DNA from 3 places in the Pseudomonas sp. SO81 genome. Region 3 is predicted to be linked to each of the others. Evidence: predicted binding sites of a transcription regulator. Region 3 holds the regulator's gene; each other region holds the start of a gene.
The links. Region 3 encodes FliA, which starts transcription of late flagellar genes. Its sites were predicted from a motif close to CTAAAGTTTNNNNNNNNNNNGCCGNTAA; they were not measured.
Positions count from the first base shown of each region.

Region 1: OH686_RS10225 (methyl-accepting chemotaxis protein) is a predicted target of FliA. The motif match lies at 2,830-2,857, and genes of this name have one in related genera.
Region 2: OH686_RS03855 (flagellar protein MotY) is a predicted target of FliA. The motif match lies at 4,949-4,976, and genes of this name have one in related genera.

Region 1 is NZ_CP126126.1:2,140,232-2,148,012, reverse strand. Features, by position in the region: gene OH686_RS10230 (hypothetical protein) at 1-1,073, opposite strand, end outside; gene OH686_RS10225 (methyl-accepting chemotaxis protein) at 1,097-2,719, opposite strand; gene OH686_RS10220 (ABC transporter substrate-binding protein) at 2,962-4,641, shown strand; gene OH686_RS10215 (substrate-binding periplasmic protein) at 4,628-5,338, shown strand; gene OH686_RS10210 (M14 family metallopeptidase) at 5,352-6,446, opposite strand; gene OH686_RS10205 (CapA family protein) at 6,604-7,781, opposite strand, start outside.
Region 2 is NZ_CP126126.1:807,732-815,512, forward strand. Features, by position in the region: gene OH686_RS03825 (Rnf-Nqr domain containing protein) at 1-24, shown strand, start outside; gene nth (endonuclease III) at 21-659, shown strand; gene OH686_RS03835 (PA3496 family putative envelope integrity protein) at 766-942, shown strand; gene OH686_RS03840 (GGDEF domain-containing protein) at 983-2,056, opposite strand; gene gloA (lactoylglutathione lyase) at 2,126-2,518, opposite strand; gene OH686_RS03850 (argininosuccinate synthase) at 2,610-3,827, opposite strand; gene OH686_RS03855 (flagellar protein MotY) at 3,947-4,912, opposite strand; gene pyrC (dihydroorotase) at 5,037-6,083, shown strand; gene rnt (ribonuclease T) at 6,080-6,754, shown strand; gene OH686_RS03870 (bacterioferritin-associated ferredoxin) at 6,915-7,133, shown strand; gene OH686_RS03875 (MiaE family protein) at 7,196-7,781, opposite strand, start outside.
Region 3 is NZ_CP126126.1:569,922-577,702, reverse strand. Features, by position in the region: gene flhF (flagellar biosynthesis GTPase FlhF) at 1-750, shown strand, start outside; gene fleN (flagellar synthesis regulator FleN) at 847-1,680, shown strand; gene fliA (RNA polymerase sigma factor FliA) at 1,677-2,423, shown strand; gene OH686_RS02670 (chemotaxis response regulator CheY) at 2,507-2,881, shown strand; gene OH686_RS02665 (protein phosphatase CheZ) at 2,901-3,689, shown strand; gene OH686_RS02660 (chemotaxis protein CheA) at 3,719-5,935, shown strand; gene OH686_RS02655 (protein-glutamate methylesterase/protein-glutamine glutaminase) at 5,975-7,093, shown strand; gene OH686_RS02650 (flagellar motor protein) at 7,093-7,781, shown strand, end outside.

The sequences.
Region 1 (7,781 bases), 1.6 Mb from region 3:
TTGACGGTGTTGTCGTAGAGCTCCTGGGAGTTGCGTACGAACACGCCGTCGTAGCCACCGTTGGTGTCCACGCGCTTGTACTCGCCCTTCAGCACCACGGTCGGCAGGATGTTGTAGTTCAGACCGAGGGTCCAGGAGTTCTGGCGGCCTTCGTCCTCGTCCAGCTGAGCGTAGGTGACATGAGCCAGGAAGTCGCCGAAGCGGCGGCCGCCCATCAGGTAGAACGAGTCGGTGCTGTGGGTGTTGTCGTTCTCGATGACGCGGCTGGTCCACTCGTTGGCGGTCAGCCAGGTACCGTTGTCGTACTGGTAGCCGATCGAGGTGAACTTGCCCTTGTCCTTGTCCAGGGCCAGCAGGGTGGCCGAGCTCGGGCGACCGAAGATGTCGGTGAAGCTGCCGGAGATCTCGGTCTCGATATCGGCCTCGACATAACCGACGCGGAAGGTGCCGTAGTCGTTGGTGGCCATGCTCACGCTGGCGCCGAAGACGTTGTCGTAGTCGATGTCGAATTCTTCGTCGTACAGGTAGTAGTCACGGTTCTTGGCGACACCGCCGGCGACCTGGAACGAGACGGTGGCGAAGGACAGCGGCAGGTTGTAGACCAGATCGGCGCCTTCGTAGTTGGACAGCTGGACCTGGCTGTAGACCTCGTCCGGCAGGCGCAGCCAGGGGTAGGCGAAGCCCACGTCGATGCTCTCGGAGTACATGTACACCGGGGTGCGCAGACGGCCGAAGCGCAGCATCAGGTTGTCGGTGCTCTGCCAGGACAGGTAGGCCCATTCCAGGTTGGCTTTCCACTCGTCGGAGTAGGCCTTGGCGGTGGTCTGCAGGGTCAGGCCGACGGTGTCGGTGACGCCGTAGGTCAGCTGGGCGCCGAACTTGCTCAGCTGGTCGCCGCGCCAGGAGTCTTTGGTCTGACCGGAGAGACCGTAGCCGCGGCCGTCGTCTTCACCACCCAGGTGGGTGACGCCGACGGTGCCGAAACCGTTGATGAGGGCTTCGCCTTGTTCCAGCGCGAATGCCGAAGTGCTGGCCAGGCAGATGGCCAGGCCGAGGACGCGGGCAGTAGTCATGCGGTGATGCTCCATTGAATGGGTTAAACGCGGAATTGGGCCGTTGCCGCGCGCAGGTGGTCTCCTGTGCTGACCAGCTGCTCGCCTAGGCGTGCGGTGGCTTCGGCCCCATGTGCGGTTGCTTGGGCATCCTGCTGCAACACTTGGGTCTCTTGTTGGATGGAACTGGACAGGCCGATCTGCTCCTGGGTGAGCTGGGCGATGCCGGCGTTCAATTGGTCAATCTGGCCCACCGCCACGGCGATGGACTCGAGCATGCGGGTGGCTTCCACCGAGCGCTCGATGCTGTTCTGCGCCTTCTCGCCGTTGGCGGTCATGACGTTGAGCACGCCGTTGGCGCTGTTCTGCAGGCGCTGGATGATCTGCTGGATCTCGGCGGTGGAGGCGGCGGTCTTCTGCGCCAGGTTGCGCACCTCGTCGGCGACCACGGCGAAGCCGCGACCCTGCTCGCCGGCGCGGGCGGCCTCGATGGCGGCGTTGAGCGCCAGCAGGTTGGTCTGTTCGGCGATGCTGCGGATCACGGTGAGCACCGAGCCCACCTGCTGGGTCTCTTCCTCCAACTGCTCCATGGCCTGCACCGCGCCCATCACGCTGCTGCCCAGGTCGCTGATGCTGCTGGACAGGCTGCCGATGCTCTCGCGGGCATTGCCGGCCTGGCGCGAGGCAGCGCCGGCGCCTTCGGAGGCCTGCTGGGAGCGCTGCGCCACTTCCTGGATGCTGCTGGTCATGGTCTGGATGTCGCGGCCGATCGAGTCGGTATGACCCTGCTGCGAGCGGGCGTTCTGGGTGGCGTCCTGGGTCAGGCGATAGAGCTCCTGGGACATCTGCCCCAGCGGGCTGGCGGCGTCGATGGTCTGGCGGATGGTGCCCTGCAGCTTGTCGAGGAAGCCGTTGAACAGCTGGATCATCTCGCCGATCTCGTCGCGCGAATCGACGTTGACCCGGCGGGTCAGGTCGCCGTCGCCGCGGGCGATGGCTTTCAGCGAATCGATCACGCCGTGCACGTTGCCCATGATGCCGCGGATGATCACCCAGGCGCCAAGGCCGACCAGGCCGACCAGCAATGCGGTGAGGATGAAGCCGACGCGGGTGGTCTCGGCGTTGTCGGTACGCGCCTGGCCCAGGGTGCTCTGGAAGTCTTCATAGGCATGGGCGCGGAAGGTCTCGCCGAGCTTCTGCGCGGCGGCCAGGTCACTGGCCATGCGGTCCAGGTTGGGGCGCAGGTCTTCGAAGCCGGCGCTGCCCTTGATCAGTTGCTCGGAGGAGGGCAGGGCGTTGTCGGCGTAGCGGCCGATGGCCTGGCGCCAGGCATCCAGTTCGCCGGCGCGCTCGTCGTTGGCGCGGGTCAGTGGCTGCAGGGCCTGCTGCAGATTGGAGATCTCGGCCAGCACCTGGCGCGCTTCGTCCAGGGTCGACAGCTCGCCGGCGGCGACGGCGCTGTTTAGCAGGCCGGGCAGGCGGGAGAACTGGAAGTTCACCGCGTCGGCTTTCTCCAGGGTGGGGAAACTGTGGGTCTCCAGGGTATCCAGACGGGCATCGTTGGCCGACAGCTGCACCGAGGTGTAGCCCACGAACAGCAGCAGGCCGAGCAGGGCGACGGCGGGCAGCAGCGACAACTTCAGGGTCAGTGACAGATTCTTCAGCATGGCAGGTACCCAAGTCGGGGGCGCGAAGTGTACAGAAAGCCAACTAATGGCTAAAGGCCATCGGTCGGTCATCCTGTGACCGTATGTGATGCTTATGTGTAGTTATCGCTATGTCGGCCATCCCTCCTCTTTCTATAGCTGCAAAAAGCCGGTCTTGCCTGGGACCATCAGTCGCAGGCTGCTCTGGCGGCGGCGCCGGGCAGTCGCCTAGACTCAGCGCATAATTAGAAAAGGAGCCTCGGATGCGCGCTGCGATATTGCTCGGCCTGTTGCTGAGCACGGCCACGCAGGCGGCCGATCCGCTGCTGGAGGCCATGGCCGAGTTGCAGCCCAGTTCCCTGAGTGCCGCCGAGCAGCGCGCCGAGCTGGCCTGGTTCGCCGCAGCCGGCAAGCCGTTCGCCGGCACCCAGGTGCGGGTGATCGCCGAGCGCATCGACACCCACTGGTACGAGACCAATGTTCTGGCGCCGTTGTTCACTCGGCTGACCGGCATCCGCGTGATCCACGAGATCAGCGGCGAGGACGACGTGGTCAACAAGCTGCGCACCCAGCAGGAGACCGGCCTGCCGCTGTATGACGCATATGTCAGCGACAGCGACTTGCTCGGTCAGCACTTCCGCGACGGCCAGGTGCTGGTGCTGTCCGACTTCATGGCCGGCGAAGGCGCCAGCGTGACCCTGCCGACCCTGGATCTGGGCGACTTCATCGGCCTGCCCTTCGTCACCGCCCCCGACGGCAAGCTGTACCAGCTGCCCGACCAGCAGTTCGCCAACCTCTACTGGTACCGCCGCGACTGGTTCGAGCGCCCGGAGCTGCGCAAGGCCTTCCGCCAGCGCTATGGCTACGAGCTGGACGTGCCGCAGAACTGGTCGGCCTACGAGGACATCGCCGCCTTCTTCACCGAACAGGTCGGCGAGCTGGATGGCCAGCGCGTCTACGGCCACATGGACTACGGCGGCTTCGACCCCTCCATCGGCTGGCGCCTGTCGGACGCCTGGCTGGGCATGGCCGGGGTGGGCGATCTGGGCCTGCCCAACGGCGTGCCGGTGGACGACTGGGGCATCCGCGTCGAGGGTTGCCGCCCGGCCGGCGCCAGCGTCGCCCGCGGTGGCTCGCTGGACAGCCCGGCAGCGGTCTACGCCATTCAGCAGTACGTCGACTGGCTGCAGCGCTACGCACCGCCCGAGGCGCAGCAGATGAGCTTCAACCAGGCCGGCAATGTCGCCGCCCGCGGCCACGTGGCCCAGCAGATCTTCTGGTACACCGCCTTCACCGCCGACTACACCAAGCTCGGCAGCCCGGTGGTGGATGCCGAGGGCAAGCCCAAGTGGCGGGTGGCGCCGTCGCCCCGCGGCGCCTACTGGCGCGACGGCATGAAGTCCGGCTACCAGGACGTCGGCGCCTGGACCCTGCTCAAGGCCACGCCGCTGCGCCAGCGCCAGGCGGCCTGGCTGTACGCCCAGTTCGTCACCGCCAAGAGCGTGTCGCTGCGCAAGACCCTGGTCGGTCTGACCCCGATTCGCCGCTCCGATCTCGACTCGCCGGCCCTGCTGGCCGAGGCGCCGCGCCTGGGCGGGCTGGTCGAGTTCTACCGCAGCCGCGCGGCGCGGCGCTGGACGCCTACCGGCGCCAACGTGCCGGACTACAGCGGCATGGCCAGCCTGTGGTGGCGCCAGCTGCACCCGGCGGTGTCGGGCAAGCTCAGCGCGAGCCAGGCCCTGGGCAATCTGGCCCTGGCCTTCGATCGCCACTTGCAGGTCGTCGGCCAGCGTCAGCAACACGCCTGCGCGCCGGCGCTGAATGCCCCGCGCCCGGCCGGCGAGTGGCTGAGCCAGCCCGGCGCACCCTGGCCACGCCTGGACAACGAGCGCCCGCCCGGGCGCACCCTGCCGTACGAGGAGGCCCTGCGTGCGTGGGATTAGCCTGCTGTTGCTGAGCCTGTTCAGCCTGCCGCTGGCGGCGGCCGAGCTGCAGCTGTTCGCCTGGGAGCGCGCGCCGCTGGTGCAGCAGCGCCCCGATGGCAGCGCCAGCGGCCTGGTGCCGGAGCTGACCGCCGAGCTGTTCCGCCGCGCCGATATCGCCTACCGACTGAGCTTCATGCCGCTGCAGCGAGCCCTGCACCAGGTGCAGCAGCAGGAGCGCAGCTGCGTGCTGCTGGTGGAACGCCAGCAGGAACGCGAGCCGCAATTCGCCTGGGTCGGCCCGCTGCTGGTGTCGCGCCTGGGGCTGTACGCCAAGGCCGACGACAACCTGCAGCTGAGCAGCCTGGAGCAGGTGCGCGGCCTGCGCGTGCTCAGCCACCAGGGCTCCGGCGCCGGCGAGTACCTGCAGAGCATCGGTGTGGAGGTGATCTACTCGAACAAGGAGTCGCTCAACCTGAGCATGCTGCAGCGCAGCCGCGCACGGTTGTGGGCCACCAGCTCGGCGGTGGTCGACTCGCTCCCGGCCAGCCCGCGCCCGCGCGAGGTGCTGCCGTTCCTGACCCTGATGGAAGACATCGCCTGCCACCCGCGCATGGACCCCGGCGAGTTGCAGCGCCTGCAGGACAACCTGCGGCAGCTGTACCGCGAGGGCTGGGTGCAGGCGCTGTACCGCAAGCACGGCCTCGAGCTGCGCTGAGGCCGCTGCTGGCTCAGTGGCGGGTCAGCGGTCCGGCGAGCCCGGCCAGGGTCTGCTCGAGCACCTCGCGGGCCTGCTGCAGGACCCGCTGCTTCCAGTCATCCGCGTCGACGTAGAAGGCATCGCGCAGCTGGCGCTTGATCCGCTCCTGCTGGGCGGCGGGTGCCTGCGGGTTGCGGTACAGCCAGTGGTCGGCGCGCAGCGCGTTGAACACCTTGAGCCCGGCCAGGGTGCCGTACTCCAGGGTCAGGCCGTTGTACTCGGCCTGGGCGCACTCGGTCATCGTCGCCAGGTCCTGGGTGCCGTTGAGGGCGGCGGAGGTGGAGCTGCCGTCCTGGCTGCTGGTCACTCTGTCGCCCCACCAGGCCCGGGCCCGCTGCATCGACTCCGGGCTGTTGTCGCCCTTGTAGATGCGCTCGCCGAAGCCGCGCGGGCCGAGGCCGGTGTGCACGTCGATCCAGCCGATGCGCCGGCACTGCTGGCCATGCTGGCGCAGCACCTGGCGCAAGGTCTGGTTGCTCCAGGTCGGCGCGGTACCGGCGAAGAACATGCCCTGCGGGTCGCTGTGCTGGCCGCGGGAGATGGCGCCCTGCAGGGCCATGCGTCCGTGGCGCAGGGAATAGCCGACCAGGCCGAGGGTGGTCGGCAGGGTGGGAGGCTGGCGGCGCGGCAGCAGCAGGTGGGCGACCCGGCGGTAGTCGCGGTTGTCCGGCAGCGGCTGGGTGAAGTCGAGGAAGTTGCGGTTGAGGTCGACGTTGTCCTCGGTCACCCGGCGCAGCCAGGAGAAGCCGTGCGGGTTGAGCGCATGGATGAACAGCACGGCCAGGTCGTCGCGCTGGCAGCGCTGCATCCAGGCCGCGTCGCGCAAGCGGTCGATCTGCACGGCCGAGCCGCAGAAACCTTCCACACCGTGGCAGCCGCTGCTCAGCACCAGCAGGTTGGCGGCGTCGGCCGGGCCGAGGCGGGCCACGTCCATGGCCAGCTCTTCGCCGTCGCGACCTTTCAGGGGGTGGATATGCGCTTCGACGGCCAGGCCGCTGGCGGCGCAGGCGTCGAGGAATTTCTGCCGGGCTTCGGCGTAGCTCTGCGAGAAACAGGTCAGGTCCATGTTGCTTCCGTGTGGTGGATGGCGCCCGCGCGGTTTCGCGGGCGCGGCCGTGCCCGTGGCGCGGGCTTGTGGCCTGCACCGGACGTCGGCAGGAGGGTTGAGGGTGGGGCCAGGCCCCGGGCTGGCGGCCTTGTGGGCCGCTGGCGTCAGGCAGCCGTCATGAGGCGATCACCACGCGGCCGACGCTGCTCTGGCGTTCGCCGTGCTGTACGGTCTCGATCTCGATGACGGTGCCGAACTCGGCGGACAGCTCGCGCAGGCGCTCGAGGATGCGCCGCGCCTGCTGCTGGTTGTCGTCGTTGTCGAAGGCCAGGCGCGGAATGCCGCGCTCGGCATCGCGCCCGGCGAAACCCAGTTGGATCGGGTGCAGCAGCAGTTGCTTGAGGGTGCCGTCGGCCTTGAAGTGGCACTCGGCGACCACGCTCTCGAACCACACCGGCTCGCTGAAGATGCCGACCACGCGCTTCCACTCGAGGAACTCGGCCGGGGTGCTCAGGCGCGGGTTGGTGATGCCCTTGGGCCCGACGAAGGCCTCGGCGGCCAGCCACTCGCGGCTCTCCCACTTGTCCATTGGCATCAGCTTCATGCTGTTGTCCATGAAGCAGAAGTTGCCCAGCGAATACAGCAGCGGCTTGCCCTTGTAGATGTCGATGCCGCGAATCTGGTGCGGGCCGTGGCCGCAGAGCATGTCGGCGCCGTTGTCGACCAGGCTGCGGGCCAGGGCCGGCAGGTAGTTGGGCACCTCGATGCACTGGTTGTCCGGTTCGTGGGTGTGCTGGGCGACGATGGTGAAGTCGCTGCTCTGCTTGGCCTGGCGCAGGTCACGCAGGATGGCGGCCTGGTCGAGCTTGTCGCACTCGTAGTGGATGCGCACGGTGCCCGGCGCGGCATTTGGGTCGACGCGGTAGTGCAGGGCCATGCCCAGGTGCACGCTGTGCTCGCCGTGCAGGGTGCGCAGCAGGTAGTGATCCTGGAAGGCCTCCTGCTCGTTGAGGCGCTTGAGCACGGCGAAGTCCTGCGGCGATATAAGGCGGTGCGGGGTGGTGCGCAGCGGGCTCAGGCCCGGACGCGGCGGCACCATGCCCAGGCCGTCGGCAGCCGGCGCATTGGCCTCGAAGGTGGTGGCGTAGGAAATCAGCGAGACGCGCGCCTTGGCGGTGTTGACGAAGGCCGGCGCGCGGGCGGCGGCCAGGCTGCCACCGGTGCCGGCGTGGGCGATGCCGGCGTCATCCAGCAGCGCGTTGGTCATCTTCAGGCCGGCGGCGCCCCAGTCCAGCGCGTGGTTGTTGGCCCGCGACATCAGGTTGAAGCCGATACTGGCCAGGTCCGCCGGGG
Region 2 (7,781 bases), 240 kb from region 3:
TTCAATCAAGACGACGCCCGATGAACGCCGCCAAGCGCTTTGAGATCTTCCGCCGCCTGCACGAAGACAACCCCGAGCCCAAGACCGAACTGGCCTATACCACGCCGTTCGAGTTGCTGATCGCGGTGATCCTCTCCGCCCAGGCCACCGACGTCGGTGTGAACAAGGCCACGGCCAAGCTCTACCCCGTGGCCAACACCCCGGAAGCCATCTATGCGCTGGGTGTCGAGGGCCTCTCCGAGTACATCAAGACCATCGGCCTGTACAACAGCAAGGCGAAGAACGTCATCGAGACCTGCCGCATCCTGGTCGAGAAACATGGCAGCCAGGTGCCGGACAACCGCGAAGACCTGGAGGCCCTGCCGGGCGTCGGCCGCAAGACCGCCAACGTGGTGCTCAACACCGCCTTCCGCCAGCCGGCCATGGCGGTGGACACGCATATCTTCCGCGTCAGCAACCGCACCGGCATCGCCCCGGGCAAGAACGTGCTGGAAGTGGAGAAGAAGCTGGTCAAGTTCGTGCCCAAGGAATTCCTCCTGGACGCGCACCACTGGCTGATTCTGCACGGCCGCTACGTCTGCCAGGCACGCAAGCCGCGTTGCGGCGCCTGCCGCATCGAGGACCTGTGCGAGTACAAGGCGAAGACCTCCGACGATTGAAAAGCCATTGAATCGGGCATAGTACCGATTGAAAAAATCTTTTTTACCGGCTCTGGCTTTGTCGCTATAAGGTGCGCCATCAGCATTCCGAAAGCTGGAGTGATACATGAGCACTGGCAAAGAAGAACTCGAAGATGACTTTGTCGCCGAAGAGGTGGAAGACAGCCCCGAGCGCACGGTAGAGGTCGCCAAGACCAATCTGACCAAGCGCCGCATCATCGACAACCTGCTCGATGAGCGACGCCTGCAGCGACAGTTGAACGACTACGATTACGACTTTTGAGGTCGGATCGAAAAAAGCCCCGCACTGCGGGGCTTTTTCGTTACTGATTGACTGCCAGCGGCCGGCGGCGCGCGCACTTGTTGGCATACATGGCGGTATCCGCCTGCTGCAGCAGGGCATCCAGGTCGCCAACACCGCGAAGAGAAGACTCGGCGAGCCCCACGCTCAGCGACAGCGGCCGCCCGGTATCGCGGCGGAACGCCTCCAGCGCGTGATGCAGACGCAACAGCACTTCTTCGCTGCTGGTGTAGTCGCTGGCCAGCACCACGAACTCGTCGCCGCCCAGACGGGCGACCACATCGGTGCTGCGGAACAGCGAACGCAGCAGCTGTGCGGCATCGATCAGCATGGCGTCGCCGGCGGCATGGCCGAAGCGGTCGTTGGCCTGTTTCAGATAATCCAGATCGGCATACAGCAACAGGCAGCGCCCTCCGCGGCGACGCGCCGACTCCAGCTCGCGCTCGGCGAGCAGCAGGAAGCCGCGACGGTTGCGCAGCCCGGTCAGCTCGTCGGTCAGCGACAGCTGGCGCACCTCCGCCGCCATCCGCTCGCGCTCGCGCACCTCGGCCTGCAGGCGATGATTGACCTCCACCAGTTGCCCGGTGCGCTGCTCGACTCTGCGCTCCAGTTCGGAGTAGACCTGCACGTTCTCCAGGGCGATCGAGGTGGAATCGGCCAGCGCCTGCAGCAGCTCGACCTGCTCGGTAGTAGCGGTATGCGGACTGGCCCAGTAGTTGCCGATGGCGCCGATCGGGTCCAGGGTGCGGATCGGCACCATGACCAGGCTTTTGACGAAGGTCGGCCGGTAGGCCTCATGCGGGATACGCGGGTCCAGGTAAATATCCGGGATCACCGTGGCCTGGCGGTTGAGCATGGCCCAGCCGCTGATGCACAGGCTCATGGGGAAGCGCTGCCCCTTCCACAGGGGCGAAATGGCGTCCTCGTCGCGATAGAAGCACTGCTGTCCATCGCGAAGAACGAAGGTGGCGCCGTCGGCACCGGTCAGCTCGCGGGCCGCGCGACGGACGATCTCCGCCACCCGGTCCACATCCCTCGCCATCGACAGCTCCTGCACAACCCGGATCAGGCGCAGCGCCTGGGGATCAGCCGTCATGGAACACCTCGATGGCCAGGCAAATGGCCATTGCTTTTGTAAGCTTTTACTTACAAAGCATAGCAGCTGTCAATCGTTGCGCTTGGGCGACAGCAGCTCGATCTTGTAGCCGTCCGGATCCTCGACGAAGGCCAGGATGCTGGTGCCGTGCTTCATCGGCCCCGGCTCGCGGGTGATCTTGCCGCCACGGGCGCGGATGTCCTCGCAGGCCTTGTAGACGTCTTCCACTTCCAGGGCGATGTGGCCGTAGCCGGTGCCCAGCTCGTAGTGGTCGACGCCCCAGTTGTAGGTCAGCTCGATCACACTGTTCTCGGCCTCGTTGCCGTAGCCGACGAACGCCAGGGTGAACTGGCCGTCCGGGTAGTCCTTGCGGCGCAGCAGGGTCATGCCCAGTACTTCGGTGTAGAAGGCGATGGAGCGATCCATGTCGCCGACGCGCAGCATGGTGTGCAGCAGTCTCATCAGGTTTTCCTCATCGTTGCCCTGGTGCGGGCTTATGAAAACAGAACCCCGGCTCATGGCCGGGGTTCGTTTGGCGCAGGGTTTCAGCTTATCAGAACAGCTTGCGGCCCTTGCCGGCGGCGATGCGCATGCGCAGGGCGTTGAGCTTGATGAAGCCCGCCGCGTCCGCCTGGTTGTAGGCGCCGCCGTCCTCCTCGAAGGTCGCGATGTTGGCATCGAACAGTGAGTCGTCGGACTTGCGGCCGACCACGATAACGTTGCCCTTGTACAGCTTCAGGCGCACCACACCGTTCACGTTGGTCTGCGAGGCGTCGATCATCTGCTGCAGCATCAGACGCTCCGGGCTCCACCAGTAGCCGGTGTAGATCAGGCTGGCGTACTTGGGCATCAGCTCGTCTTTCAGGTGGGCCACTTCGCGGTCCAGGGTGATCGACTCGATGGCACGGTGAGCGCGCAGCATGATGGTGCCGCCGGGGGTCTCGTAGCAGCCGCGGGACTTCATACCGACATAGCGGTTCTCGACGATGTCGAGGCGACCGATGCCGTTTTCGCCGCCGATGCGGTTCAGCTCGGCCAGCACGGCGGCCGGGGTCATGTCCTTGCCGTCGATGGCGACGATGTCGCCCTTGCGGTAGGTCAGCTCGATGTAGGTGGGGGTGTCCGGCGCCGCTTCCGGCGACTTGGTCCACTTCCACATGTCTTCTTCGTGCTCGGTCCAGGTGTCTTCCAGCACGCCGCCTTCATAGGAGATGTGCAGCAGGTTGGCATCCATGGAGTACGGCGACTTCTTCTTGCCGTGACGCTCGATCGGGATGGCGTGCTTCTCGGCGTAGTCCATCAGCTTCTCGCGGGACAGCAGGTCCCACTCGCGCCAGGGGGCGATCACCTTTACGCCCGGCTTCAGCGCGTAGGCGCCCAGTTCGAAGCGCACCTGGTCGTTGCCCTTGCCGGTGGCGCCGTGGGAGATGGCGTCGGCGCCGGTCTCGTTGGCGATCTCGATCAGGCGCTTGGCGATCAGCGGACGGGCGATAGAGGTACCCAGCAGGTACTCGCCTTCGTAGATGGTGTTGGCGCGGAACATCGGGTAGACGAAGTCGCGGACGAATTCTTCGCGCAGGTCGTCGATGTAGATTTCCTTGACGCCCATGGCCTGAGCCTTGGCGCGGGCCGGTTCGACCTCTTCGCCCTGGCCGAGGTCGGCGGTGAAGGTCACCACTTCGCAGTTATAGGTGTCTTGCAGCCACTTGAGGATCACCGAGGTGTCCAGGCCACCGGAATAGGCCAGAACTACCTTCTTAACGTCCGCCATGCCAATCAACTCCACGGGGTTGTACGGAAAACCAGCGATTCTACCGGCCGTTCCGGCCGATTTACAGGGGCGCGACAGACACTAGCGACAAAGCGACAGTTTTATTTGTGGGCGCGACGTCAGGATTTCGCCGCGGGAGCCGCCGGAGCCTCTGCGGCGGGCGTCGGCTCGCTGGCGGACGGCGGAGCGCTCGGCGCGGGCTCGGCTGGCGTTTCCGCTACCGGCTCGCGGGACAGGGTCATGGTCACCCGGCGGTTCTTCGCCCGGTTGGCCTCGCCACTGTTCTTCACCAGCGGATAACGTTCGCCGTGGAAGCGCACGATGATCTGCTCGGCCGGTATGCCGCGCGACTTGAGGTACTCCTCCACCGCCACGGCGCGACGGCGTGAGGTGTCGCGGTTGGTCAGGCGGTTGCCGGAGTTGTCGGAATGGCCGTCGAGCTGGATGCGGTTGACGGTCGGATCGGCCTTGATGAAGTCGAGGATGATGTCGATCTTGGCCTGGGCCAGCGGCTCCAGTGTGGTGCCACCGCCGGGGAAGCCCAGCTGGGTCTGGCGGATCTGGTCGAAATTGACCGGCAGCAGGCCGACGGTGCACTTGAGGTAGTCGTTGTAGGCCTGGTTGAACTTGATCGGCAACAGGCGCACTTCCAGGCTATCGCCGCCCTGCAGGGTGCGATGACGCACCAGCGGGCTGCGTCCCTCCATCAAGCCGGTGAGTAGGCGCCCGGCCTGTTCCTGGTTGCTATTGAACGGTACTTCGCCGCTGCCGATGCTCAACGCACCGAGATTGATGTCACCGCGCCCCGGCTGCCAGGGTGCGGCGGCGGCCAGCAGTGTCGCCGAGCCGGCACCCAGCCAGCGCTCGCGGGCCCTGAGGCGGAATGTGGCCTGCTCGCCGGCGCGGCGGACGAACTCGCCGCTGCCGAAGTCGGCGATGGGCTGGCTCAGGCGGCATTCGAACTGGTCGCCCTCGACCTTCCACTCCACTTTCTCCATGCGCGTCTGGAAAGTGATGGCCGCAGCCGGCGTGCACCAAGGCAGGCTGGCAAACAGGCTGAGCAGGAGGAAGCTGGGCTGGCGCAAGATCGGCTCCGTGGGGAGATACGGCTTTCAAAGCCCGTATCGGCCACCACAGCGGAAACTTGATAGGCCGTCTGGCCGGCAAAACTGGTAGCATTCGTCCACGTTTTACCTGCCGGGAATCCCCATGTCCGACCGCATTACCCTGCTGCGCCCAGACGACTGGCACATCCATCTGCGCGATGGTGCCGTCCTGCAGCACACCGTCCGCGATGTCGCGCGGACCTTCGCCCGCGCCATCATCATGCCCAACCTGGTGCCGCCGGTGCGCAACGCCGACGAGGCCAGTGCCTATCGGGAGCGCATTCTGGCGGCTCGTCCTGCCGGCAGCCGCTTCGAGCCGCTGATGGTGCTCTATCTCACCGACAAGACCAGCGCGGAAGACGTGCGCGCCGCCAAGGCCAGCGGCTTCGTGCATGCCGCCAAGCTGTACCCGGCCGGCGCCACCACCAACTCCGATTCCGGCGTGACCAGCATCGACAACATCTTCCACGTCCTGGAAGCCATGGCCGAAGTCGGCCTGCCGCTGCTGGTGCATGGCGAAGTGACCCGCGCCGAAGTCGACGTGTTCGACCGTGAGAAACGCTTCATCGATGAGCACCTCACGCGCGTGGTCGAGCGCTTCCCGACGCTTAAAGTGGTGTTCGAGCACATCACCACCGGCGATGCCGCCGCCTTCGTAAAAGCCGCTCCGGCCAATGTGGGCGCTACCATCACCGCGCATCACCTGCTGTACAACCGCAACCACATGCTGGTCGGCGGCATTCGTCCGCACTTCTATTGCCTGCCGATTCTCAAGCGCAACACCCACCAGGAAGCCCTGCTGGATGCGGCCACCAGTGGCAATCCGAAGTTCTTCCTCGGTACCGACTCGGCGCCACACGCCAAGCACGCCAAGGAAGCCGCCTGCGGCTGCGCCGGCTGCTACACCGCACATGCAGCCATCGAGCTGTATGCCGAGGCCTTCGAGCAGCGCAATGCGCTGGACAAACTGGAGGGCTTCGCCAGCCAGTTCGGCCCGGACTTCTACGGCCTGCCGCGCAACACCGACCGCATCACCCTGGTGCGCGAGGAGTGGACCGGCCCGAGCGAACTGCCGCTGGGCGAGAACCTGGTGATCCCGCTGCGCGCCGGCGAGAAACTGCAATGGCGCCTGCTGGAGGATCAAGCGTGAGCGAAGACAACTTCGACGACGAACTCGACGGCAGCCTGCCCCCTGGCCCGCGCCACCCGATGGCCGCGCGCTTCCGCGGCTACCTGCCGGTGGTGGTGGACGTGGAGACCGGCGGCTTCAACAGCGCCACCGACGCCCTGCTGGAAATCGCGGCGACCACCATCGCCATGGACGAGGACGGCTTCCTCTATCCGGACCACACCCACTTCTTCCGCATCGAGCCCTTCGAGGGCGCCAATATCGAGGCGGCGGCGCTGGAGTTCACCGGCATCAAGCTGGATCACCCGCTGCGTCAGGCGGTGAGCGAGGAGCACGCGCTGACCGAGATCTTCAAGGGCCTGCGCAAGTCGATCAAGGCCAATGGCTGCAAGCGCGCCATCCTGGTCGGCCACAATAGCAGCTTCGACCTCGGCTTCCTCAACGCCGCCGTGGCTCGCTGCGACCTCAAGCGCAACCCGTTCCACCCCTTCTCCAGCTTCGACACCGCCACCCTGGCCGGCCTCGCCTACGGCCAGACCGTGCTGGCCAAGGCCTGCCAGGCCGCCGGCATCGACTTCGACGGCAAAGAAGCGCACTCCGCGCGCTACGACACCGAGAAGACCGCCGAGCTGTTCTGCGGCATCGTCAATCGCTGGAAGGAAATGGGCGGCTGGGACGACTTCGACCAGTAAGCCCCGCGCAGCAGATGAAGACCCGGCCTCGGCCGGGTTTTTTATTCGGCAACGCGAAAACCCGGCAGGCGGGAAAAGCTGACATCAAGTTTTGACAAGCATTCTCATTAACATTAGTATCCGTCGCTAACAGCAACACCAACCCACTTCGAGCCTGTCCATGTACGTTTGCCTCTGCCAGGGTGTTACCGACGGTCAAATCCGCGAAGCCATCTACGAAGGCTGCTGCAGCTATCGCGACGTGCGCGAGAGCCTCGGCGTGGGCACCCAGTGCGGCAAATGCGCCTGCCTGGCCAAGGAAGTGGTACGCGACACCCTGAACGAAGTCCAGAGCAGCCAGGCCGCCCTCGCCTGCCAGGCCAGCTTCGTCGCCGCCTGATCCTTTCGAATACGAAAAAGCCGGACCTCGAGTCCGGCTTTTTTGTGCCCACAAGATGAGGATCAGGCCTGCGGCACGCCGCTGTGGAAGCGGAACTCTTCGTCCGGCGACTCGATCAGCTCGCGCTCGGCCTCGCGCACCCGTTCGATCACCCGCGCCACATCGGCCTCCTCGCCGTACTGGTAGGCCAGCTTGAGATAGCCCTGAAAGTGCCGCGCCTCGGACTTCAGCAGGCCGCCGTAGAACTTGCCCAGCTCCTCGTCCAGGTGCGGCACCAGTGCCTCGAAGCGCTCGCAGCTGCGCGCCTCGATAAAAGCGCCCACGACGAGGGTGTCGACCAGCTTCTGCGGCTCATGGTTGCGCACCAGCTTGCGCAGGCCGGAGGCATAGCGCGACGCCGACACCGGGCGCAGATCGATGCGGCGCTTCTTCATGATGCGCAGCACCTGCTCGTGATGCACCAGCTCCTCGCGGGCCAGGCGCGACATGAAATTGATCAGGTCCAGCTCCTGGCCGTACTTGGCCATCAGCGCCATGGCCGTCGAGGCCGCCTTGTACTCGTTGTTCTTGTGATCGATCAGCAGCGTTTCCTGATCGGCCAGGGCCGCCTGCACCCAGGCAGCGGGGGTGGGACAGGCGAGGAACTGA
Region 3 (7,781 bases):
GCCGAGCCGCGTCAGGCCTGGCGCATGCTGCTGGCCCACCTGGCTCATGCGATCAAGACGCCCGAAGTGGAGCCGCTGGAAGAGGGCGGTGTGATCGCCCTGGTCGGCCCGGCCGGCATGGGCAAGACCACCACCCTGGCCAAGATGGCGGCGCGCTACGTGCTGAAATACGGCCCGCAGAGCATCGCCCTGGTCAGCATGGACAGCTTCCGCATCGGCGCCCAGGAGCAGATCAAGACCCTCGGTCGCATCCTCAACGTACCGGTGACCCAGGTCGACCCGGGCCAGTCCCTGGTTCAGGCCCTGGCCCCGCTGGCGCGCAAGAAAGTGGTGCTGATCGATACCGCCGGCCTGCCAGGCAATGATCCGGCTCTGCGTCTGCAGTTGGAGAGTCTGGCCGCGCGTGGGGTCAAATCGAAAAACTATCTGGTGCTGGCCGCTACCAGCCAGGCTCAGGTGCTCAAGGCCGCCTATCACAGCTACAAGCAGTGCGGCCTGGCCGGGTGCATCCTGAGCAAGGTCGATGAAGCCGCCAACCTGGGTGAAGTTCTGGGGCTGGCTATCAGCCAGCATCTACCGGTAGCCTATCTGGCAGATGGGCCGAAGATTCCGGACGATCTGCAGGTGCCGCGCAGCCATCAGCTGGTGAGTCGCGCCGTGAGCCTGCAGACCGCCGAAGATCCAAGCGAGGAGGCCATGGCGGATATGTTCGCCGGCCTGTACCACCACCCGGCGCGCCGCGTGGGATAAGGCAGGCGGCAGCGTGCAAGGCGTTCTAGTGTTAGGAAAGGGTCGGTGTGGTTGCCCGACCAGCCCAGTCCAGGCAAGTCAAGGTAAGAGAAGAACATGGGTAGTATGCATCCCGTACAGGTGATCGCAGTCACAGGCGGCAAGGGCGGTGTCGGCAAGACCAATGTGTCGGTGAATCTGTCGCTGGCGCTGGCCGACCTCGGTCGCCGGGTCATGCTGATGGACGCCGACCTGGGCCTGGCCAACGTCGACGTCCTGCTCGGCCTGACCGCCAAGCGCACCCTGGCCGACGTGATCGCCGGCGAGTGCGATCTCAAAGATGTGCTGATCCAGGGTCCCGGCGGCGTGCGCATCGTGCCGGCCGCCTCGGGCACGCAGAGCATGGTGCAGTTGTCGCCGGTGCAGCATGCCGGCCTGATCCAGGCCTTCAGCGACATCAGCGACAACCTCGATGTCCTAGTCATCGACACCGCCGCCGGCATCGGCGACGGCGTGGTCAGCTTCGTGCGCGCGGCGCAGGAAGTCATCGTGGTGGTCTGCGACGAGCCGACTTCGATCACCGACGCCTATGCGCTGATCAAGCTGCTCAATCGCGACTACGGCATGAGCCGCTTCCGCGTGCTGGCCAACATGGCCCATACGCCGCAGGAAGGGCGCAATCTGTTTGCTAAGCTGACCAAGGTAACCGACCGTTTTCTCGATGTGGCTTTGCAATACGTCGGGGCAGTGCCCTATGACGAGTCCGTACGCAAGGCCGTGCAGAAGCAGCGCGCGGTATACGAAGCCTTCCCGCGCTCGAAATGCGCACTGGCGTTCAAGGCGATCGCCCAGAAAGTCGACACCTGGCCGCTGCCGGCCAACCCGCGCGGCCATCTGGAGTTCTTCGTCGAGCGTCTGGTGCAGCAACCGATCGCGGGTACGGCCGTATGACAGCAGCCAGTGGACTACGCATGTACAACAAGGCGCAGGCGCAGGATTCCCAGCACCAATTGATCGAGCGCTACGCGCCCCTGGTCAAGCGCATCGCCTATCACCTGCTGGCACGCTTGCCGGCCAGTGTGCAGGTCGACGACCTGATCCAGGCGGGCATGATCGGTCTACTGGAAGCTTCGAAAAAATACGACGGCAGCAAGGGCGCCAGCTTCGAAACCTACGCCGGCATCCGCATCCGCGGCGCCATGCTGGACGAGGTGCGCAAGGGCGACTGGGCGCCGCGTTCGGTACACCGCAATACCCGCATGGTCAGCGACGCGATTCGTGCAATCGAGGCGCGCACCGGAAGAGACGCTAAAGATCAAGAGGTTGCGGCCGAACTCCAATTGAGTCTCGAGGATTACTACGGCATCCTTGGCGACACTCTGGGCAGTCGCCTGTTCAGCTTCGACGACCTGGTTCAGGACGGCGAGAGCGGCGGTCTGCACGAGGATGTCAGCAGCAGTCACGGAGGGCCCTTGCATGGTCTGGAAGATGAACGCTTCCAGGCGGCCCTGGCCGATGCCATCGCCAACCTGCCGGAGCGCGAGCGCCTGGTGCTGTCGCTGTACTACGACGAAGAATTGAATTTGAAGGAAATCGGCGAAGTCCTGGGGGTCAGCGAATCCCGGGTCAGCCAGTTGCACAGCCAGTGCGCCGCGCGTTTGCGGTCCAGGCTGGGCGAGTGGCGGGCCAGCTGACGGCGAGCCGGTTTCATGATTTGCGACGCTACCGGGCTGCCGGAGGCGTTTAGGACTGTACGGAGGTCGACTTGGACAAGAACATGAAAATCCTCATCGTTGACGATTTTTCGACGATGCGACGGATCATCAAGAACCTCCTGCGTGATCTGGGGTTCACCAACACCGCGGAGGCCGACGACGGCAACACCGCTCTGCCCATGCTGCAGAGCGGCAGCTTCGACTTCCTGGTGACTGACTGGAACATGCCCGGCATGACCGGCATCGACCTGTTGCGCGCGGTGCGCGCCGACGACCGCCTGAAGACCCTGCCGGTACTGATGGTGACTGCGGAAGCCAAGCGCGAGCAGATCATCGAGGCCGCCCAGGCCGGTGTGAACGGCTATGTGGTCAAGCCGTTCACCGCCCAGGTGCTTAAGGAGAAGATCGAGAAGATCTTCGAACGGGTTAACGGCTGATGTCCGCCGCGAGGGCGCTATGGCACACGATGATTCAACCCTGGGCGAACTCGAATCGACCCTGAAGACACATGCTACCCAACTCGTCGACAGCCTTGAGAAGGGTCGCTTCGGCGAAGCGGTACAGCTGATCCACGAGTTGAGCAAGGCGCGCGATCACGGCCTGTACCAGGAAGTCGGCAAGCTCACCCGCGAGCTGCACAACGCGATAGTCAATTTCCAGATCGACCCGCACATGCCGGGCGCCCAGGAAATCTCGCAGATCTCCGATGCCACCGAGCGTCTGTCCTACGTGGTCAAAATGACCGAGAAGGCGGCCAACCGCACCATGGATCTGGTCGAGCAGAGCGCGCCGCTGGTCAACGACCTGGGCGACGAGGCGCAGAGCCTGTCGGCCGAGTGGGGCAAGTTCATGCGCCGCGAGATGGGCGCCGACGCCTTCCGTGACCTGGCCAAACGCATCGAGCTGTACCTCGCCCGCAGCGAGCGCGACAGCCAGAAACTGTCCGGCCACCTGAACGACATCCTGCTGGCGCAGGACTTCCAGGACCTCACCGGGCAAGTGATCAAGCGGGTGACCCAACTGGTCACCGAAGTGGAAAGCAATCTGCTCAAGCTGGTGCTGATGGCCAGCCATGTCGACCGTTTCGCCGGCATCGAACACGACCATGCCGTGCTCCGCGCCGAGCAAGAACAACAAAAAGAGCCTTCCAAGGGTGAAGGTCCGCAGATTCATGCCGATAAGCGTGAGGACGTGGCGTCCAGTCAGGACGACGTCGACGATCTGCTGTCCAGCCTTGGATTTTAAGGCTCTAACAGAGCCTTTGGAGCGCACCGATGAGCTTCGACGCCGATGAAGAAATCCTCCAGGACTTCCTGGTAGAGGCCGGCGAAATTCTTGAGTTGCTGTCCGAACAACTGGTCGAGCTGGAAAGCCGACCCGATGACATGGACCTGCTCAATGCGATTTTCCGTGGTTTCCACACCGTCAAGGGTGGCGCGGGCTTCCTCCAGCTGAACGAGCTGGTGGAGTGCTGCCACATTGCGGAGAACGTGTTCGACATCCTGCGCAAGGGTGAGCGTCGCGTTACCGCCGAACTGATGGATGTGGTGCTGCAGGCGCTGGACTCGGTCAACGAGATGTTCAGCCAGGTGCGCGAGCGTACTGAGGTGACTCCCGCGACTCCCGAGCTGCTGGCCGCGCTGTCGCGCCTGGCCGAGCCGGAGAGCGCCGACGAACTGGCCGCCGTGGCCGAACCGGAGCCGGAAGCGGCCGCCGCTGAAGACATCTCCGACAGCGAGTTTGAACAGCTCTTGGATGCCATCGGCGATCAGCCGGCGGAAGCGCCTGCGCCGGCGGCCGGCGGCGACGAAATCACCGACGACGAATTCGAAGCGCTGCTCGACCAGTTGCATGGCAAGGGCAAATTCGCTGCGGATGAGGTTCCTGCCGTTTCGGTTAAGCCTGCCGCTCCCGCGCCGGCAGCCGGCGGTGACGAGATCACCGACGACGAATTCGAAGCGCTGCTCGACCAGTTGCACGGCAAGGGCAAGTTCTCCGCCGAAGAGCCGACGCCTACGCCCAAGCCGGTAGCCGCCGCCCCCGCAGCTGCAGGGGGCGACGAGATCACTGACGACGAATTCGAAGCACTGCTCGATCAGTTGCATGGCAAGGGCAAGTTCACCGGCCCCGACGAGGGCGCCGCGCCCGCTGCCAAGCCTGCCGCCGCTGCCCCGGCCGCCAAGAAGGCTGAGCCGAAGAAGGCCGAACCGGCCAAGCCTGCCGCCAAACCGACGGCCAAGCCCGAGCCGGTCAAGGCCGCCGCTGCGGCGCCGGCGCCAGCAGCAGCTGCCGCAGGTGGTGCGCCAGCCGGTGCCGCCAGCGAGGCGGAAACCACGGTGCGGGTCGATACCGCGCGCCTGGACGAGATCATGAACATGGTCGGCGAACTGGTGCTGGTGCGTAACCGCCTGGTGCGCCTGGGTCTGAACAGCGGCGACGAGGCCATGGCCAAGGCCGTGTCCAACCTCGACGTGGTCACCGCCGATCTGCAGACCTCGGTGATGAAGACCCGCATGCAGCCGATCAAGAAGGTATTCGGGCGCTTCCCGCGCCTGGTCCGCGATCTGGCGCGCAACCTGAAGAAAGAGATCAACCTGGAGCTGATCGGCGAAGAGACCGACCTCGACAAGAACTTGGTCGAGGCCCTGGCCGACCCGCTGGTCCACTTGGTGCGCAACGCCGTCGACCACGGCATCGAGGGGCCGGAGGAGCGCGAAGCCGCAGGCAAGGCGCGCGGTGGGCGAGTGGTACTCTCCGCCGAACAGGAAGGTGACCACATCCTGTTGTCGATCTCCGACGACGGCAAAGGCATGGACCCGGAAATTCTCCGCGCCAAGGCGGTGGAGAAGGGCCTGCTGGACAAGGACGCAGCCGACCGCCTGAGCGAGACCGAGTGCTACAACCTGATCTTCGCCCCGGGCTTCTCGACCAAGACCGAGATTTCCGACGTGTCCGGCCGTGGCGTGGGCATGGACGTGGTGAAGACCAAGATCTCCCAGCTCAACGGCATCATCAACGTGCACTCGGCCAAGGGCCAGGGCTCGAAGATCATCATCAAGGTGCCGCTGACCCTGGCGATCATGCCGACCCTGATGGTGATGTTGGCCAACCAGGCCTTCGCCTTCCCGCTGGTCAACGTCAATGAGATCTTCCACCTCGACCTGTCGCGCACCAACGTGGTGGACGGTCAGGAAGTGGTGATAGTGCGCGACAAGGCGCTGCCGCTGTTCTACCTCAAGCGCTGGCTAGTCAATGGCGCATCCAGCGAGGAGCAGCGTGAGGGGCATGTGGTGATCCTTACCGTGGGCAGCCAGCGCATCGGCTTCGTGGTCGATCAGCTGGTGGGCCAGGAAGAGGTGGTGATCAAGCCGCTCGGCAAGATGCTGCAGGGCACGCCCGGCATGTCTGGCGCTACCATTACCGGCGACGGGCGCATCGCCCTGATCCTCGACGTGCCGAGCATGCTCAAGCGCTACGCACGTCGCATCTGATTGATCACGGCTGGCCCGGCCAGTCGCTCTGGAGTGTTTATGGCAGTCAAGGTCCTGGTGGTGGATGATTCCGGCTTCTTCCGCCGCCGGGTCTCGGAGATTCTCTCCGCCGACCCCGATATCCAGGTGGTCGGTACCGCCACCAACGGCCGCGAGGCCATCGATCAGGCCCTGGCACTGAAGCCGGACGTGATCACCATGGACTACGAGATGCCGATGATGGACGGCATCACGGCCGTGCGGAACATCATGCAGCGCTGTCCGACGCCGGTACTGATGTTCTCCTCGCTGACCCACGAGGGCGCCCGCGTTACCCTCGATGCGCTGGATGCCGGTGCGGTCGACTACCTGCCGAAGAACTTCGAGGACATCTCGCGCAACCCCGAGAAGGTCAAGGCCATGTTGTGCGAGAAGGTGCATACCATCGCTCGCAGCAACCGCCGCTACAGCACCTTCAGCGCGACGCCCAGCGCTGCTCCTGCCAGCAGCACGTCCAGCGCCTCGGCGCGCCCGGCGACTGCCGCGCCTGCTCCGGCCGCCAGCCGGCCTAGCACAGCTCCCGCACCGGCGGCGCCCAGTGGCGCCCCAAAGCGTAAATCCTACAAGCTGGTCGCCATCGGCACGTCCACCGGCGGCCCGGTCGCCCTGCAGCGGGTGCTGACCCAGCTGCCGGCCAACTTTCCGGCGCCCATCGTGTTGATCCAGCACATGCCGGCGGCCTTCACCAAGGCTTTTGCCGAGCGTCTGGACAAGCTGTGCCGGATTACCGTCAAGGAAGCCGAGGACGGCGATCTGCTGCGCCCTGGCCTCGCCCTGCTGGCTCCCGGCGGCAAGCAGATGATGGTCGACCCGCGCGGCTCGGTGCGTATTCTCCCGGGTGACGAGCGCCTGAACTACAAGCCCTGCGTCGACATCACCTTCGGCTCCGCCGCCAAGTCGTTCAGCGACAAGGTGCTGGCCGTGGTGCTCACCGGCATGGGCGCCGATGGCCGCGAAGGCGCGCGCCTGCTCAAGCAGGGCGGCAGCCAGGTGTGGGCCCAGGACGAAGCCAGCTGCGTGATCTATGGCATGCCCATGGCGGTGGTGAAGGCCAATCTGGCCGACGCCGTGTACGGGCTGGACGATATCGGCCGGCACCTGGCCGAGGCCTGTATCTGATGGATGTACTGAGCCTTATCGGGATCATCCTGGCGTTCGTCGCCATCCTGGGCGGCAACTACCTGGAAGGCGGCCATGCCGGGGCGCTGCTCAACGGCCCGGCTGCGCTGATCGTGATCGGCGGCACCCTTGGCGCGGCGTTTCTGCAGGCACCGATGAGCGTGTTCAAGCGTTCCCTGATCATCCTGCGCTGGATCGTCTTCCCGCCGCGCGTCGACCTGGCCGGCGGCATTGCCAGTGTGGTCGGCTGGAGCATGGTGGCGCGCAAGGAAGGGCTGCTCGGCCTCGAACCGGTCGCCGATGCGGAGCCCGATCCCTATGCCCGCAAGGGCCTGCAGTTGCTGGTGGATGGCGCCGAGCCGGAAGCCATCCGCAGCATCCTCGAGGTCGATCTGTACACCCAGGAAGGACGCGATATCCAGGCGGCCAAGGTGTTCGAGAGCATGGGCGGCTATGCGCCGACCATCGGCATCATCGGTGCGGTGATGGGCCTGATTCATGTCATGGGCAACCTGGCCGACCCGAGCAAGCTGGGCGCCGGCATCGCCGTGGCGTTCGTCGCCACCATCTACGGCGTGGCCTTCGCCAACCTGTTGCTGTTGCCGATTGGCAACAAGCTCAAGTCGATTGCGGCGCGTCAGTCGCGTTACCGCGAAATGCTCCTGGAGGGCATCCTCTCCATCGCTGA